2 regions of the Bacillus sp. PK3-037 genome follow, and region 2 is predicted to be linked to the other one. Evidence: a T-box and tRNA genes for the amino acid it is inferred to sense, from the RefSeq annotation. Region 2 holds a T-box; the other holds one or more tRNA genes.

Region 1 (9,418 bases), 590 kb from region 2:
GCCTGTCGCCATTACTGTCTCTCCTTATCATGAATGGTAGTTTTCAATTGCTTTGTCTATAAAACCGTTCGCTTCATCAAGCAATGTTTTCGCTTTGTTTTGATCTGTGCTGGTTTTGAGCATAACAATTGCTGTTTTGACATGAAGATTCGCCTGTTCAAGTGTGTATTGCGCTTTCTCATAAGAAACGTCTGTGAGGCTTTGAATGATGCTGATGGCGCGTTCTTTTAGTTTTTTGTTGCTGACATTGACATCCACCATCAAGTTTTCGTAGACCTTGCCGATTTTGACCATTACAGCGGTGGATATCATGTTTAGAATCATTTTATGAGCGGTTGCGGCTTTCATACGTGTCGAGCCTGTAATGACTTCTGGCCCGACGACGACCTCAATGCTGTGATCAGCGTGTTTGCTGATGGCAGATTGACTGTTACAGGTAAGGGAGACGGTGTTTGCTCCGATTTTGCGGGCGTATTTCAGCGCACCCGCTGCATAAGGCGTACGGCCGCTTGCTGCAATCGCGATCACTGTATCGGCTGAGGTGAGATGGATGGATCGTAAATCCTCGGCACCTGCTTCTTCATGATCTTCAATTCCCTCAGCCGCCTGCAAAAATGCGTTGGGACCGCCTGCCATTAATCCGATTACCTGATCAGGACTGACGCTGTAGGTCGGAGGACATTCAACTGCGTCCATCACACCGAGTCGGCCGCTAGTGCCTGCACCTGCGTAAATGAGCCGTCCGCCATTTTGAAAGGATTCATACGCGCATTCGACGGCTGCTTCTATATCGGGAAGGACACGCTGAACGGCGGCAGCGACTTTGATATCTTCATTGTTAATCATTTTTAAGATATCGAGGGTGTTTGCTTTGTGTATTTCCGATGTTTGGCTATTGCGTGATTCCGTGGTAAGGCTGTGAAGATTCAATTGTTCTGACATGAGGAAGCCCCCTGTGTAAAAATATATCTTAATATTCAGTATATTCATTTCTGTCATGATATTTCAACTATCATTTTTAATTTTTGAAACTTTATTTCAAAAGAGGCTATAGGAAATAATGAAGTATCAGCTGTTCGCCAAGCGGCCCGATTTTTCGGCGCCCTTTATCAAGAAATCCTGTTTTCATATATAGCTGCTTTGCACGGGTGTTCAGGTGATTGACGGCTAAAATGATTTCATCGCACCATGGGAAATACCCTTTAACAAAAGAGGGAAGCTGAAGCATGGCTTTTTTCGCATAGCCTTGTCCGTGGTGGGCAGAGTTTAATGATAAGGAACTGAGCAATAAAGCAAATGGATTGTTGGAATAGGGAGCAATGGTTTCTTTTGACGTATGCAGAATGAAAAAGCCTATTGGCAGATCACCTTTTAAGATGACAACCGGATAGCGCTCCTGAATGCTTAGGGCCTGGGTCAGCACCTCTTTTGGGAGAGCGGTAAAGCGTTTGTCATCATTGTGTAAAGTAAATGCGTGAAGCTCCGGCAAATGCTCAGGCTTATAGAAGGATAAAGAGATATCTTGCGTCATGATGAGCCTCCTTATAATATGTCGTCTAACTGGTTTTCAGAAATTACACGGTACCCTGCTTGTTTTAATAGCGCGGCGGTTACTCCGTTTCCAGCGATTTTTTTGCCTGAAAATGAGCCATTATAGATGAAATTGCTTCCGCATGATGGGCTGTTTTCTTTCAATATGACGGCAGAGGCGTTGATTTCTTTTGCATAGGCCAATGTTTGGGCCGCGCCCTTCATATATAAATCTGTTACATCTTCTCCTGAAGACGTTATGATTTTCGCGGCTCCATTAAGAACATCCTCACCAGTGCCTCCGATGATTTCTGCTGGTTCCCGGGGAGTGGAGAACCCGCCGAGAAGCTCAGGGCAAGCCATCACTGCTTGTTTTTCTTCAATCAGTTTTCGGATTTTCTCTGATGCGGCATGCGAACCGTTGTATCTGCATTCAATACCGCCGAGGCAAGAGCTGACTAGTATCATATTGGTATCTCCTCTCTTAATTCGATCTATATCTATCTTAAAATAAATGATAAATGGTAGGAGGCTTTTTCAGTTAAAAAAGGGGTAAAAAAGTTTGAAAATAAAAAATTTAAATTTCCTCTTTACAAAAGGGGGGTAACCTGTATATAATAACTTTTGTCAGCTCGACGAGAACACAAACGGCCCGTTGGTCAAGCGGTTAAGACACCGCCCTTTCACGGCGGTAACACGGGTTCGAATCCCGTACGGGTCACCATTTGGAGGATTAGCTCAGCTGGGAGAGCATCTGCCTTACAAGCAGAGGGTCGGCGGTTCGAGCCCGTCATCCTCCACCATCTTGCCGGTGTAGCTCAATTGGTAGAGCAACTGACTTGTAATCAGTAGGTTGGGGGTTCAAGTCCTCTTGCCGGCACTGTTTTTCTTAAAAATATGGAGGGGTAGCGAAGTGGCTAAACGCGGCGGACTGTAAATCCGCTCCCTCAGGGTTCGGCAGTTCGAATCTGCCCCCCTCCACCATCATTGGGCTATAGCCAAGCGGTAAGGCAACGGACTTTGACTCCGTCATGCGTTGGTTCGAATCCAGCTAGCCCAGTCACAGACACCTTTGATCAAAAGGTGTCTTTTTTCTTTTTGAAAAATCATTCCAATTTCTAACTGTTCAGTCTGTATAATAATTTTAAAAATATGTTAAGGTAGTTTATTCACAAATTGCCATCTACACCCTGCCAAAAATTTGTTAAACTTATTTTATAAAAAAATTGAAACCTTTAGAAACGAAGCTCGTATACATACAGACCGGTGAAGGCAGAGGTTAGATAAATATGGAAATGATGATTAAAAAGAGAATTAAGCAAGTCAAAAAAGGCGATCAAAATGCATTTGCGGACATCGTAGATATTTACAAGGATAAAATTTATCAGCTTTGCTACCGTATGCTTGGCAATGTGCATGAGGCGGAAGATATCGCACAAGAGGCTTTCATCAGAGCGTACGTCAATATCGACAGTTTTGATATCAACCGGAAATTTTCAACTTGGCTTTATCGAATTGCGACCAACTTGACCATTGACCGCATTCGCAAAAAGAAGCCGGATTATTACCTCGATGCAGAAGTGGCGGGTACAGAAGGCTTGACGATGTATTCCCAAATCGCCGCAGATGGAGTGTTGCCTGAAGATGCAGTCGTATCGCTGGAGCTTTCACACACGATTCAGCGGAAAATATTAAAGCTTCCTGACAAATACAGAACTGTCATTGTATTAAAGTATATTGATGAACTCTCATTAATTGAAATCGGCGAGATTCTGAACATTCCTGTGGGGACTGTAAAAACGCGGATTCACAGAGGCAGAGAGGCTCTTAGAAAACAATTAAGGGATCTTTAAGTGGGGTGATGAAATGAGCTGTCCTGAACAAATTGTGCAGCTTATGCATATGCATCTTGATGGAGATATCCTTCCGAAAGATGAACAAGTATTAAAAGAACATCTGGAGGCATGCGAGGAATGCAGAAAGCATTTTTATGAGATGGAAAAATCCATTGCGCTCGTCCGGAGCACATCGCATGTCGAAGCCCCCGCCGATTTTACCGCTAACGTCATGGCAAAATTGCCTAAGGAGAAGAAAAGAGCTTCTGTGAAAAGATGGTTCAGATCCCATCCGGTTATCGCGGCTGCTGCGGTATTCATCATTTTGATGGGCGGCGGATTGTTAAACAGCTGGCACAATGACCACAACTTCAGCGTGTCGAAGCAGCCGAATCTGGTCGTGCAAAACAACACTGTGATCGTGCCAGAAGGTGAGACGGTCAAAGGTGATGTCACCGTCAAAAACGGCAAGCTGATTATTAAAGGGAAAATAGACGGGGATGTAACCGTTGTAAACGGAGAAAAGTATATGGCCTCTGCTGGACAAGTCACCGGTCAAATTGAGGAGATTAATCAATTATTCGACTGGACATGGTATAAAATGAAGTCTGCGGGGAAAAGTGTATTCAATGCATTAGACCCGAACGGAGAAGAGTAAAGCGTGTGGCGCGCTTTACTCTTTTTTAGGTTCTCAAACGGCTGGCATATTTCACTTGCCAAAATGAAATGTGGTATAATGGGCTCGCTATGTAAAGTACATATGCGTAACACATTAAACTTCAAAATACGAAATGACTGAATTCTTGGAGGACGAGGAAATGGCTTTTGAGGATATCCCTTTTTTGCAGTACCTCGGCAATGCCGTTGATATTCTCCTTGTTTGGTATGTGATATATAAACTGATTATGGTGATACGCGGCACGAAGGCGGTTCAGCTCTTAAAAGGAATCGTTGTGATCGTGCTTGTCCGTATGGCCAGTCAATATTTGGGCCTCAGCACGCTTCAGTGGCTGATGGACCAAGCGATAACATGGGGATTTTTAGCAATTATTATTATCTTTCAGCCTGAGCTGAGAAGAGCGCTTGAACAGCTTGGACGGGGCCGCTTCTTCTCGAGGAGCGGCACGCCGGTTGAGGAAGCGCAGCAGAAAACAATTGAGGCTATAACGAAAGCGATCAATTATATGGCGAAACGCCGGATCGGCGCCCTTTTAACCATTGAGCGGGATACTGGAATGGGGGATTATATTGAGACCGGCATACCACTGAATGCCAAAGTCAGCTCTGAACTGCTGATCAATATTTTTATTCCAAACACCCCGCTTCATGACGGTGCGGTGATTATGAAGAATAATGAAATTGCCGCTGCCGCCTGTTATTTGCCGCTTTCTGAAAGCCCGTTCATTTCAAAAGAACTGGGAACGCGGCACAGAGCGGCTGTCGGAATCAGTGAAGTTACAGACAGTTTGACGATTATCGTGTCTGAAGAGACCGGCGGCGTCAGTGTGGCGAGGAATGGCGACCTTCACAGAGAGCTGACGGAAGAAGCGCTGAAAGAAATGCTTGAAGCAGAGTTTAAGAAAAACACCAGAGACACTTCTTCTAACCGCTGGTATTGGAGGGGCAAGAAAAATGGATAAATTCTTAAACAACCGCTGGGCTGTGAAAATCATTGCGCTGCTTTTCGCGCTCTTGCTTTATGTAGCGGTTAACAGCAACCAAGCACCAACTCCGAAAAAACCAGGTGAATCATTTTTCCCGACATCTACAACTGATGAGGCAACACTGACTGATATACCGGTTAAAGCATATTACGATGATGAAAATTATGTCGTGACAGGCGTTCCGCAAACGGTGAATGTCACGATAAAAGGTCCGACAAGCGCCGTGAAGAAGGCGAGGCAGACAAAGAATTTTGAGATATACGCGGATATGGAGAAGCTGAAAACCGGCACACATAAGGTTGAGCTTAAAGCCAAAAACGTGTCGGAGGGGCTGACGATATCCATTAATCCGTCCGTGACGACCGTCACCATTCAAGAACGCACGACAGAAAGCTTTCCTGTTGAAGTGGAGTACTACAACAAAAGCAAGATGAAAAAAGGCTATTCTCCGGAGCAGCCGATTGTCAGTCCTAAAAATGTACAGATTACCGGTTCTAAAGCTGTGATTGATAATATTTCTCTTGTGAAAGCTTCAGTAAACCTGGAAAATGCAGATGAAACGATTGAAAAGGAAGCGAAAGTGACTGTCTATGATAAAGACGGAAACGCGCTTCCTGTCGATGTGGAGCCCTCGGTCATCAAAATTACCGTTCCGGTGACAAGTCCGAGTAAAAAAGTGCCCTTTAAAATTGAGCGGACAGGAAGCCTTCCTGACGGGGTCAGCATAGCGAATATCGAATCAAGTCCCAGTGAGGTGACGGTTTACGGCTCGCAGGATGTCTTGGATTCTCTTGAATTTATAGATGGTGTCAGCTTAGATTTAAGCAAAATCAAAAAGGATTCTGATATCGAGGCAGATATTCCGCTTCCTGACGGCGTCAAAAAAATTTCGCCGTCAAAGGTGACGTTGCATATAGAAGTAGATAGTGAAGCGGATCAGACGTTTGAGAATATCCCTATTAAGACTGTAGGGCTGAGCAGCTCTCAGAACATTGAATTTCTGGATCCGGAATCACAAACGATAAATGTTACGGCCAAAGGCTCTCCCGGCAACATAAAAAAATTGCAGAAATCAGACATAGAATTGTATGTGAATGTATCTGATTTAGATGACGGAGAGCACAGTGTGAAGCTTGAAGTAAACGGGCCTCAAAATGTAACCTGGTCCTTGGGGCAGAAAAACGCAAAAATCAAGCTTACGTCTAAAAAAACGAATACGACAACAAAAGATAAAAGCAATACGACGTCAGGGAACCAGGATGACACTGATGACAAGACGAATGACAAAGAGAATAATCAGCGAGAAGATACAACGAACAGCGATAAAAACAATGATGATCAAAATCAAGACAAAAACCAAGACCAAAATCAGGATCAGGATGAAGATGAATCAAATTCAGGTTCACAATCTTCATCAGAATAAAAAAGGAGCGATTATAAAATGGGCAAGTATTTTGGAACAGATGGTGTAAGAGGTGTTGCCAACAGCGAGCTTACGCCTGAGCTGGCCTTTAAAGTCGGACGTTTCGGCGGGTATGTGCTGACAAAAGATAAACAACGTCCAAAAGTGCTGATAGGCCGCGATACACGCATCTCCGGCCATATGCTGGAGGGAGCCCTTGTCGCCGGACTTTTATCAATTGGCGCAGAAGTCATGCGTCTGGGAGTCATTTCTACACCTGGTGTTTCCTATTTAACAAAAGCGATGGATGCAGAGGCGGGCGTCATGATTTCTGCTTCTCATAACCCAGTGCAGGATAACGGAATCAAGTTCTTTGGAGGAGACGGATTTAAGCTTTCTGATGAACAGGAGGCTGAAATTGAGCGTCTGATGGATGAACCGGAGGATAAGCTGCCAAGACCGGTTGGAGCTGACCTGGGACTTGTAAACGACTATTTTGAAGGCGGCCAAAAGTACCTGCAATTTTTAAAACAGACTGCCGACGAAGATTTTACAGGCATTCATGTTGCGCTTGACTGCGCACACGGAGCGACGTCATCGCTTGCGACACACTTGTTTGCCGATTTAGACGCAGACGTGTCGACTATGGGAACTTCTCCGAACGGATTAAACATCAATGACGGAGTCGGATCGACTCATCCTGAAGCGCTTAGTGCGTTTGTAAAAGAGAAAAATGCTGATATCGGTCTTGCGTTCGATGGTGACGGCGACCGTCTGATCGCAGTCGACGAAAAAGGAAATATCGTTGACGGCGACCAAATTATGTACATATGCTCAAAATACCTGAAATTAGAGGGCCGCTTAAAGGATGATACGGTTGTTTCCACAGTCATGAGCAACCTCGGTTTCTATAAAGCGCTTGAAAAAGAAGGGATAAAGAGCGTGCAGACGGCTGTCGGCGACCGCTACGTGGTAGAGGCGATGAAAAAAGACGGCTACAATGTCGGCGGAGAACAGTCCGGCCACTTAATTTTCCTTGATTACAACACAACAGGGGACGGATTATTATCCGCCATTATGCTGATGAATACATTAAAAGCGACAGGCAAGCCGCTGTCAGAGCTTGCGGCTGAAATGCAGAAGTTTCCGCAGCTTTTAGTTAATGTGAGAGTAACTGATAAATATAAAGTCGAAGAAAACGAAAAAGTAAAAGCCGTTATTTCTGAGGTTGAAAAAGAAATGAACGGCGACGGCCGGATTTTAGTGCGCCCATCTGGCACTGAACCGCTCGTTCGTGTGATGGCTGAAGCGAAGACGAAAGAACTGTGTGATGAATATGTTAATCGCATTGTTGAAGTCGTCCGGTCAGAAATGGGATTAGAGTAACGAAATCTATAAACAGAGAGCGAACAAGACAAGTGCGACTCACATATAATAATTGTGATACAGGCGGCAAAGTTGTTTAAAAAACAATTGACCATTCTTGGCACATGCTGTAAAATCAAGCTTGTCTTGTTCTTGTTTTCTAGAGGCAGGAAAGACGGGATTTTGTTTCACTTATAATTATAGCGCCCGAACTAAGCGCCCGAAAAAAGGCTTAGTTGACGAGGATGGAGGTTATCGATTTTTCGGCGGATGCCTCCCGGCTGAGTATGCAGATCACAGCCGTAAGGATTTCTTCAAACCAAGGAGGCGACTCCTTGAACAAAGGGAAATCACATGATCTTCCATAAAACATGTAGGAGGGGACGACTGAAAGTCCCCTTGAAAAATGACTTTCTTCGTCTCCTTTTACAATCTTAGGAGGAAGAAATTATGTGTGGAATCGTAGGTTATATCGGTCAGCTTGATGCGAAGGAAATTTTGCTAAAAGGGTTGGAGAAGCTTGAGTACCGCGGCTATGACTCTGCGGGTATCGCAGTTGCCAACGAACAGGGGATCCATGTGTTTAAAGAAAAAGGACGCATTGCCGATCTTCGTGAAGTTGTGGATGCCAATGTAGGAGCGAAAGCCGGAATTGGCCATACTCGCTGGGCAACACACGGCGAACCAAGCTATCTAAACGCTCACCCGCATCAGAGCGCACTGGGCCGCTTTACACTTGTTCATAACGGCGTGATCGAGAACTATGTTCAGCTGAAACAAGAGTATTTAAAAGATGTAGAGCTTAAAAGTGACACCGATACAGAGGTAGTCGTTCAAGTAATCGAGCAATTTGTCAACGGAGGACTTGATACAGAAGAAGCGTTCCGCAAAACACTTACACTGTTAAAAGGCTCTTATGCAATTGCTTTATTCGATAACGATAACAAAGAAACGATTTTTGTAGCGAAAAACAAAAGTCCTCTATTAGTCGGACTTGGAGATACATTCAACGTCGTGGCGTCTGACGCGATGGCAATGCTTCAAGTCACAAACGAATATGTAGAGCTAATGGATAAAGAAATGGTCATCGTGACTGATGATCAAGTTGTTATCAAAAACCTTGATGGCGACGTTATTTCACGCGCGTCTTATATCGCTGAGCTGGATGCCAGTGATATCGAAAAAGGCACGTACCCTCACTACATGTTGAAAGAAACGGATGAGCAGCCAGTTGTGATGCGTAAAATCATCCAAACGTACCAAGACGAAAACGGCAAACTGTCTGTGCCTGGCGATATCGCTGAGGCTGTAGCGGAAGCGGACCGCATCTATATCATTGGCTGCGGAACAAGCTATCACGCAGGACTTGTCGGTAAACAATACATTGAAATGTGGGCAAACGTGCCGGTTGAAGTGCATGTAGCGAGTGAATTCTCTTACAACATGCCGCTTCTGTCTAAGAAACCGCTCTTCATTTTCCTTTCTCAAAGCGGAGAAACAGCAGACAGCCGCGCGGTGCTTGTTCAAGTCAAAGCACTCGGACACAAAGCGCTGACGATCACAAACGTACCGGGATCAACGCTTTCCCGTGAAGCTGACTATACATTGCTGCTTCATGCAGG
Region 2 (9,418 bases):
GAAAAAAAGGGCGGCTACTTTCAATACCGTTATTCGCTGACAGAGACGGGCTCCGCGTTTTTAGACCACGCCGATCTTGATATGCCTGATATCAAGCACTATATTGACAGTGTAAACAACCGTTCATCACGGTTTTTAGAGCTGGTTTCCACGATTCTTTACTTTGACGGGCTTGAGGCTGAGGAAAAGAAAGAGAAAGTATTTACAATCAAAAGCAAGCAAAAGTATACCAATGAAGAATATGACGAAGCGCTTCAATACATAGAAGAGCTGAAGCAGATTTGTTAACCATACCAAGCAAAAGAAATGAATCGTTTCTTTTGCTTTTTTTATTGACAAAACCTGCTAATGGATCTATTGTGGATAATAGTTATCCATAATGAACCAGGAGGGAACATAATGAAAATGAAATCGGGAATGGAGCAGGGAATTTCTGTACTGCTGTTACTATCACGGCTGCCCGTGCAGGCTTCTTTAACATCAGAGGCGATCAGCCAGCGTTTGCACATGTCTCCGTCTTATCTGAAAAAGCTGATGAGAACTTTGGTGCAGGCTGGTTTGGCTGAGTCCATACCAGGAACGAAGGGAGGCTTTACGATTACGAAGCCTTTGACGGATATTACCCTCTATGATGTCTATCAAGCTGTTGAAGGAAGAGGTTCCATGTATCAAGGAAAAGGCCTTTTGCCATCTGTATTTGAGAGCGGAAATCCCTGTGTGCTGGAGACGGTAATGGGTGATATTGAGGATAAATGGTCTTCGCTCATGAAAGAAGAAACCTTGCAGGGTGTCATGAACAGAATCGGGAAACTTTATGACCTCGAAAAAATCGATGATTGGGTACATCATCAGCTGAAAGGGCAATGGCAATGAAAAACAGCGGGCCTTTACATCAATCAGGATCAACAGGCATCTCAGTGTTAATCGTGCTCGCTCTCGGTTTTCTGATGGCTACGCTTGATGTGACCGTGGTGAATGTTGCAATTGCTGATATGAAAAACGTTCTTTCTCTTTCACTTTCAGGTGTGACGTGGGTTGTAGACGGGTACATGCTTACATTTGCTTCGCTTCTGCTGGCCGGCGGTGCGCTGGCTGACCGTTACGGCTCAAAGACCATTTATATGCTGGGTTTGGCCGTTTTTGTTCTTGCCTCATGTCTATGCGCTGTATCAGCAAATGGCCAAATGCTGATCGCAGGCCGGCTGTTGCAGGGACTTGGCGCGGCTTTGTTTATGCCGAGTTCACTCAGCCTTTTGACTGCCTCTTATCCCGATGAACGGGTGCGGGCCAAAATGTTTGGCTTGTGGGCCGCTCTCGTCTCCGCCGCCTCCGGGCTGGGGCCTTTTATCGGCGGTGTTCTGGTGAATGCGGCAGGGTGGCAGAGTATTTTTCTGATCAATGTGCCATTAGGGATTGCGGCGCTTATTTGCGCCTATCGAACGCTCAGCAGTTTCCCGGGAAAAGGCAGCCGGGTGAATATCACAGGGCATCTGCTTGGAATGGCGGCTCTCGGATTTCTTTCATTTGCGCTGATACAGGGTGCTTCAATAGGCTGGAGTTCGCTCTCCATTCTCGGTGCTTTCGCGGCGGCGGTTTTGGCGTTTGTGCTTTTTATTCTGAGAGAAATTTTTTCGGCAACATCTATTCTTCCTGCGTCATTATATAAAAACGGACGTTTCTCGGCAGCGCAGTTCGTTGGGTTTTTACTGAATTTTGCTCTTTTCGGCGGTATGTTTATGCTGAGTCTATTTTTGCAGGAAGCAAGAGGCGCAAGTTCCTTTTTAGCGGGCGTCGAACTATTGCCGATGATGGCTGTCTTTGTGGTAGGAAATCTGCTGTTTGCCCGGCTGGCGAACCGTTTTGAAGCGGGGCTTCTTATGTTTGTTTCAATGGCTGTCAGCTGCATCATGGCATTGCTGTTATTTGTCATGGTTTCTCCGGATTTGCCTTACTGGCAGCTTGCGGTTCTGACTTCTGTCATGAATCTTGGTGTCGGCATTACGGTTCCTGCCATGACGGCTGTGATGATGAAGACAGCGGGACAGGAGCATGCCAATATCGCAGGAGCAGCTTTAAATGCCAACCGGCAAATCGGGGCATTGGTTGGCGTAGCGGTTTCCGGAGTGGTCATTCATCTGTCCGCCACTTGGTACGCCGGAGCTGGGTTTACGTTTTTGATGATGGGCGCGGCATACAGTCTTGCCGCATTCTTTGTGTGGCGGTTTCTGACTTTTCATAAAGAAACGTCCGCTTCTGCATCATCTTAAAATCGTCCATTGTTTTTTCAAGAAACATATAGTAAGATATATGAAATTATTCAAACAGGCACTGATAAGGACACGAGATGCTTTTTACGGTTTCCAGAGAGGGAAGGATCAGCTGAAACCTTCCTAACGCAGAGAAAGCAGCTTACCGCCTTTGAGCCGTATCGGGGAAATTAAGTATCTGATACCGTCATGCTGCGTTACAGCACCGAGCCGACGAACATGTATGTTTGTTGGGAATTTGGGTGGAACCACGAATTTTAACACATTCGTCCCTTGCGAGGGATGGATGTGTTTTTTTATATGAGTCAATAAATGCGATGAAAAGGACATGAATGATATTTACGGTTTTCAGAGAGGGAAGGAAAGGTGCGAGCTTCCCAGCTTAGGAATATCATTTACCGCCTTGGAGCAGCGTTGGGGAACAATCAGTATCCAATGCCGTTTATGCTGCGTTACAGCACCGAGCCGATGAACATGAAAGTTCGTTGGGAACTTGGGTGGAACCACGGGTTAATCACACACACTCGTCCCTTATAGAGGGACGGGTGTGTCTTTTTATATACATATAGAAATGCGATGAAAAGGACATGAATGATATTTACGGTTTTCAGAGAGGGAAGGAAAGGTGCGAGCTTCCCAGCTTAGGAATATCATTTACCGCCTTGGAGCAGCATTGGGGAACAATCAGTATCCAATGCCGTTTATGCTGCGTTACAGCACCGAGCCGATGAACATGAAAGTTCGTTGGGAACTTGGGTGGAACCACGGGTTAATCACACACTCGTCCCTTACAGAGGGACGGGTGTGTTTTTTTATATACCACAATGAATAAGGAGTGTTTGAAATGAGTAAACATGTAAGTATTCAGCTTCCGGACGGACAGGTAAAGGAATATCCGAAAGGCACTACAGTCAAAGAGGCGGCTGCGTCCATCAGCTCCAGTTTGGAAAAGAAAGCAGCAGCGGGACAGGTTAATGGCCGGCTCGTTGATGTCAGCTTCAAGCTGGAGGAAGATGCTGAGCTTTCAATTATCACACTGGATTCTCCAGAAGGCTTGCAGGTGCTTCGCCATACATCAGCGCATGTGCTGGCTCAGGCAGTGAAACGGCTGTACGGCGAAGCGTCCTTGGGAATAGGGCCTGTCATTGAAGACGGATTTTATTATGATATGAAGCTTGATCGGAGTCTGACTTCCGGAGATTTAGAGGCCATCGAAAAAGAGATGAAGCATATTATAAACGAAAATATGGATATCAAGCGAATAGAGGTTTCTTACGAGGAGGCTGAAGCGCTTTTTGCAGAAAAAGGCGAGCCGTTTAAGCTGGAAATTTTGAAAGACATTCCGCGCGGGGAAAGCATGACGCTGTATCAGCAGGGAGAATTTGTTGACCTGTGCCGCGGGTCGCATCTTCCTTCAACAGGAATGATCAAGGCGTTCAAATTAACACGGGTGTCGGGTGCTTATTGGCGAGGAGACAGCCAAAATGAAGTCCTTCAGCGGGTGTACGGTGTTTCGTTTCAAAAGAAAAAAGATTTGGATGCGCACCTGCATATGCTGGAAGAAGCAGCGAAACGGGATCACCGCAAGCTGGGAAAACAATTAGAGCTGTTTATGTTCTCGGAAGAAGCCCCGGGAATGCCGTTTTATTTGCCAAAAGGGCAGATTGTCCGCAATGAGCTGGAACGCTTTTCGCGTGAGCTGCAAACAAATGCCGGCTACGCTGAAGTCCGTACGCCGTTTATGATGAATCAGCGGTTATGGGAGCAGTCGGGGCACTGGGACCATTATCGCGACAATATGTATTTTTCGGAAGTAGATCATACTGCATTTGCAATGAAGCCGATGAATTGTCCCGGCCATATGCTCATCTTTAAAAACAGCCTGTATTCTTACCGGGATCTGCCGATTCGTATGGCGGAGTTCGGCCAGGTGCACCGCCATGAATACAGCGGTGCTCTGAACGGAATGCTCCGCGTCCAGACGTTCTGCCAGGATGACGCGCATATCTTTGTTCGGGAGGATCAAATCGAGAGTGAAATCAAAGAAGCCATTCGGCTGATTGACGAGGTATACCGCACATTCGGTTTCGAGTATACGGTTGAGCTTTCCACTCGTCCGGAGGATTCATCAGGTGAAGACAGCGTGTGGGAAATGTCTGAAAACGCCTTGAAACACGTCCTTGAGGATCTGGATCTTCCTTATGAAGTAAACGCAGGGGATGGAGCGTTTTACGGAGCGAAAATCGATTTTCATATTAAAGACGCTCTGAAGCGGAGCCACCAATGCGCCACAATCCAGCTTGATTTTCAAATGCCGGAAAAATTTGATTTAACATATATTAATGAGCACAATGAAAAGGTTCGTCCCGTCGTCATTCACAGAGCGGTATTCGGCTCAATTGACCGTTTCTTCGGCATTCTGATCGAGCATTTTGGCGGAGCTTTTCCAGTCTGGCTTGCGCCGGTGCAGGTCCAAATTATACCGGTTTCTCACGTTCATATGGACTACTGCGAAAAGGTGCAGTCTGAGCTAAAGCGGCTCGGGATAAGAGTCAATATTGATGAACGCAATGAAAAGCTTGGCTACAAAATCAGAGAATCACAAATGCAGAAAATCCCGTACATGCTGGTGCTAGGGGATCAGGAAGTGAATGAAAAGGCCGTAAACGTCCGTCAATTCGGACATCAGAAGAGTGAACAAGTTCCTTTTCAGGTATTTAAAGAGAATATTGTCAAACAGGTGAAAAATCGAAGCATGTAGGAGAAAAGTTGCGAATTCGCTGTTTGCTTTTTTGACTTTCCCTATCTGGTATCAGTAAAATAATAAGTAATCATATCGTTCGTATGTTATGAATGCATCTCGAAATGGGGAAATCTACATGGATCATGACAAACTGGAAGCAAATTTGCTGGATCACGCACTTACAAAATATTTGAAAAGCACGAAGCAATTAGATGAAGCCACCGTTCCGAAACACGTAAATAATGTAAGAGGATTTATTCTGCGGATCATATACAGGCATGGGAGCTGCACCATAAAGGATATTCTGAAGGAGGTCACACTGTCTCCCTCTGCTACGACCACTGCTCTTAATCATTTAGAGCAGGAGGGATTCATTGAGAGATCCAGAAATAACAATGACCGCCGCACTGTATGGATTACGCTTTCTGAATCGGGCAGGGCGGCGGCTGAGCAAATGATCGAAAACCGTCAGGGACTGATTGACGGCATGTTTGAGCGTTTGACAGCCGAAGAGAAAAAGGCGTTATTAGCGATTATTGCGAAGCTGACCCAATAGGGATGGAAAAAGCCGGCTTGCGAAGCGCCGGCTTTATAGAGATTATTCCATATCGCTGAGGCGTTTGCCTGCGACCGCGTAATGGTCTTTTCTCATTTCTTCTATAAAGACAACAATTTTTTCTTCAGAAGCACCGGTGGTTTCCTTTACGGCTTCTGTTACTTTCTCGACAAGATTGCGTTTTTGCTCGTCTGTACGGCCTTCAAGCATTTTGACGGTTACGTATGGCATAGGTGTGAATCCTCCTTTATATCGTTTCCTCTCTTTAGGAAAAGAGGCTTCTTATAGTATACTGAATAAAGTAAATTCTTGCATTTTTAGAAAGAGGGATATCTCACTTGGACCGTTTTTTATATTATCCGTTATCGTTAATGCCATACCTCGTCATCACGTTAATTGTTTCGTTTACAATGCATGAACTCGCTCACGCCTATGTCGCATACAAATTTGGTGACAATACGGCGAAAAAAGAAGGAAGACTGACGCTTAATCCTATCAAACACCTTGATCCGTTCGGAACCATTTTGATCCTGGTGGCCGGCTTTGGATGGGCTCGCCCTGTTCCCGTCAATCGCCGTTTCTTTAAGAAACCTCGTCTGGCCGGCGTACTCGTATCCATTGCCGGGCCAATCAGTAACCTGATTCTTGCGTTTATCGGTTTCTCTTTGTTAGTGTTGATGCATGCTTACGGAATGGAACTGCTTACGGCATTCAGTACAGGACTGGACCAGTTCTTTTCAATCTGGATACAGCTGAACCTCGTTCTGTTTTTATTTAATCTGCTGCCGCTGCCGCCGCTCGACGGCTATCGTATTATTGAAGATCTCGTCCCGCCGGGGGCGCGTGCCAAGATGACGCAAGCGGAAAGCTACGGCTTTATCGTCTTTTTGGTACTGTTTGTGACACCGCTCGGATCTTACGTGCTTTGGCCATTGCTCAACGCCGGAAGGGATTCGATTTTACATTTGTTTTCAGCGATATTTCAACCGCTTTTGTAGGAGGTAGAACTCATGGAAGAAAAAAAGAAAAAATCAATCGGGTTTAATATTATCAAAAGTGATCCGACAGACGGACACGGCGGCTTCGGTGCAGGGGCACTCAGCCTGGATAATATTTCTCCTGTATTCGTCGATGTAGAGGAAAAAGAAGCGTTCGTTGACATCGGCGCGATGCACGCCCGCAGCGTCGTTGAAAAAGGCATTAAATTTCTGCCTAATAAAGAAGATGTTCCAAACGGCAAACCATACTGGCTTGTGTGGGTGACGATTGACAGAAGAGAAGAGGGCCCTTATTACGCAGGGGTAACAGCCTGTGAACTGACGGTCGACAGAAGCATCAGAAGAGGCTACAAATCGCTCCCGGAGCATGTGAATCTGATGGATAAATCGATGAAACGGAACATTATCATTGATAAGATGGATGACAGCTCGAAGCAAGTGCTTGGCGAATTTCTGAAAAACCATGACCAAGGCCTGTGGGAACGCTCTTCTGATGAATTGAAAAAAGGCCTGCTTCAAGAAGAAAATTAATTTGTGAACTTTATGTGAACTCTTAGAATATTTGAACTATTTTTCGTAAACATTGAGTAAACTGGTGATACAGAAACTAGGACATGGAAAATCCCGAGCCGAACCAAGACTCGGGGTTTTTCATTTTTTAGGGGTTATCATGTACGAAACCATTCGAGTGGGTGACTGGGTGATGAAAGCTGACGTGGAAGAAACGAGAAAGCAGTATGATAAAGATACAGGGGATATGTGTGAATGCGGTAACTGTCTTAACTACTATGAGGCAGTGAATGAACTGCCGGTTCAAAAGGATCAAGTATTAGAGAGTCTAGGTCTCATTCCGTCATATCCAAATCTGTATAGGATGCAATCCCGCTTGTATGATTCAATAACTGCCGAATGGTAATTTTGTAACCGTCATACCCATTACCCTGTATGATCCCCGGTAACCATTTTTCAACCGATCATCAAGGTTTAATTCCTTTCTCCTCAGCCAACTGCAGTATAACGGACGCTGTGAACGTCTTCGTGATGCTTCCAATACGAAACGAAAAGTTCGGTTCTGCTGCGCGCGATACCTCGTAACTCGCTGTCCCTTAGCATAAGACCAGCGTTTACCGTTCTTTAATCCGCCTGCTATGACACTTGGGATTTTTTTATTGGTTACTACTTGATCGATTACGTATTTGGCTTCTCCTCGATGGTTCCTTTTCTTTTCTTTATCGATAACTTTCTTTTTGGTTTTCCCTGCAAACTCTGAGACTAAATATTCTTGATATGTTTTTCTGCTCCTAGTACATTGATGTTTATCGAAATGACATGTTGACCATCTTCCGTTCCACCTGCAAAGTTAGTAAATCCGGGAATACCACCACCATGCCCCCATACTTCGGTACCGTCCGGCAATTTTGTTGCATGTATGCTAAGCCCATACTTTCCTAACGGGGAATCAGCTGTACTAGTCATCATTTCCTTTTGCATGCCTATTTCTGTATCTGATGAATTACAACTATTTGCTCAAAAAATTCAAAGCTTCTTGTATGTAACATAAAACCCTTCTCTATGTCGGTTCTATTTTATCTTAAGGTTAAATTATTTTTTTAAAAGTTATGGAACAATATTGTTATTTAGAGTGTCTATTAAGTGTAATTTTAAAAACAGATGTTCAAATTCAATACAATTGTATCTAATTTAACATCTGTTTTAAGTATTAAAAGTCTGAAGGGAATGATTATTTTGAAAAGTACAAGGATGCTAAAAATAGGGGTGTGTGTTGGCATACTAAGTTTAAGCCTTGCAAGCGTAAAATTCTTTATAGGTCAACCATTGCAAGTTAAAGCAAAAGAAAAAACAGAGCAAACCAATCATACAAACCATGCGACTCATCGAGAGTTCGCTCAACTTGAGAAAAAGTTTGACGCTCGACTAGGTGTCTATGCTATCGACACTGGTACAAACCAGACAGTAACTTATCGACCTAATGAACGGTTTGCTTACGCATCTACCTACAAAGCTTTGGCGGCAGGAGCTGTATTACAGCAAAACTCAATTGACAAATTAAACGAGGTCATTACCTATACCAAAAATGACTTAGTTACGTATTCACCAGTCACAGAGAAACATGTGGACACTGGGATGACCCTTGGGGAAATTTGCGAGGCTGCTATTCGTTATAGTGATAACACTGCGGGGAACCTTTTATTCAAGAAACTAGACGGACCTAAAGGCTTTGAAGAAGCGCTTAGACAGATTGGTGATAAAGTTACCGTGGCTGATCGTTTTGAGACGGATTTGAACGAAGCTATTCCGGGAGACATTCGTGATACAAGTACAGCAAAAACACTTGCTACCGATCTTAAGGCTTTCACAGTCGGAAATGCGCTCCCAGCTGACAAACGTAAAATTCTTACAGATTGGATGCGTGGAAATGCTACAGGAGACAAACTCATCCGAGCTGGCGTACCAAAAGACTGGGAAGTCGGTGATAAATCTGGAGCCGGAAGCTACGGAACACGAAATGATATCGCCATCATTTGGCCACCGAATAGATCACCTATTATCATCGCAATTTTGTCCAGCCGAGATAAGAAAGATGCTACCTATGATAATGAACTGATTGCGCAGGCTGCCAAGGTTACAATTAATGCTCTCAAGTGATAATATCTCAGTTTCCTCATTCCTTTATCCAATGTTATCTAGAGGATAAAACTAGAAACCGATTCTTTTAGTGTAAAGAGAATCGGTTTTTTGCATGCTTATCATTTCCATTATAAAAATAATAATCCACTATATTAGACGGAAGAAATCTGTTTTATATTTGGATCGCCGATGGGACCATAAGGTG

The links. A T-box is a leader RNA that pairs with one kind of tRNA and senses whether it is charged. The one in region 2 lies ahead of thrS (threonine--tRNA ligase), so its partner is inferred to be a tRNA-Thr.
Region 1: it has a tRNA-Thr gene. The T-box ahead of thrS (threonine--tRNA ligase) is inferred to sense a tRNA for this amino acid. The anticodon was not compared.

What each region holds. Positions count from the first base shown of each region.
Region 1 is NZ_CP096408.1:3,927,548-3,936,965, reverse strand. Features, by position in the region: gene M1D69_RS20205 (MurR/RpiR family transcriptional regulator) at 1-12, opposite strand, end outside; gene murQ (N-acetylmuramic acid 6-phosphate etherase) at 28-942, opposite strand; gene M1D69_RS20195 (GNAT family N-acetyltransferase) at 1,049-1,531, opposite strand; gene M1D69_RS20190 (2-thiouracil desulfurase family protein) at 1,543-1,998, opposite strand; tRNA gene M1D69_RS20185 (tRNA-Glu) at 2,180-2,254, shown strand; tRNA gene M1D69_RS20180 (tRNA-Val) at 2,258-2,333, shown strand; tRNA gene M1D69_RS20175 (tRNA-Thr) at 2,338-2,410, shown strand; tRNA gene M1D69_RS20170 (tRNA-Tyr) at 2,430-2,514, shown strand; tRNA gene M1D69_RS20165 (tRNA-Gln) at 2,519-2,590, shown strand; gene sigW (RNA polymerase sigma factor SigW) at 2,820-3,383, shown strand; gene rsiW (anti-sigma-W factor RsiW) at 3,397-4,023, shown strand; gene cdaA (diadenylate cyclase CdaA) at 4,184-5,005, shown strand; gene M1D69_RS20145 (CdaR family protein) at 4,998-6,452, shown strand; gene glmM (phosphoglucosamine mutase) at 6,471-7,817, shown strand; gene glmS (glutamine--fructose-6-phosphate transaminase (isomerizing)) at 8,247-9,418, shown strand, end outside.
Region 2 is NZ_CP096408.1:391,914-401,331, forward strand. Features, by position in the region: gene M1D69_RS02040 (YwgA family protein) at 1-288, shown strand, start outside; gene M1D69_RS02045 (Rrf2 family transcriptional regulator) at 400-873, shown strand; gene M1D69_RS02050 (MFS transporter) at 870-2,267, shown strand; T-box leader at 2,320-2,544, shown strand; T-box leader at 2,576-2,802, shown strand; T-box leader at 2,835-3,059, shown strand; gene thrS (threonine--tRNA ligase) at 3,112-5,028, shown strand; gene M1D69_RS02060 (MarR family transcriptional regulator) at 5,147-5,566, shown strand; gene M1D69_RS02065 (2-hydroxymuconate tautomerase) at 5,609-5,797, opposite strand; gene M1D69_RS02070 (site-2 protease family protein) at 5,905-6,564, shown strand; gene M1D69_RS02075 (YwhD family protein) at 6,577-7,095, shown strand; gene M1D69_RS02080 (hypothetical protein) at 7,235-7,480, shown strand; partial or broken gene M1D69_RS02085 (serine hydrolase) at 7,410-7,616, opposite strand; gene M1D69_RS02090 (hypothetical protein) at 7,837-8,055, opposite strand; gene bla (class A beta-lactamase) at 8,302-9,231, shown strand; partial or broken gene M1D69_RS02100 (serine hydrolase) at 9,393-9,418, opposite strand, start outside.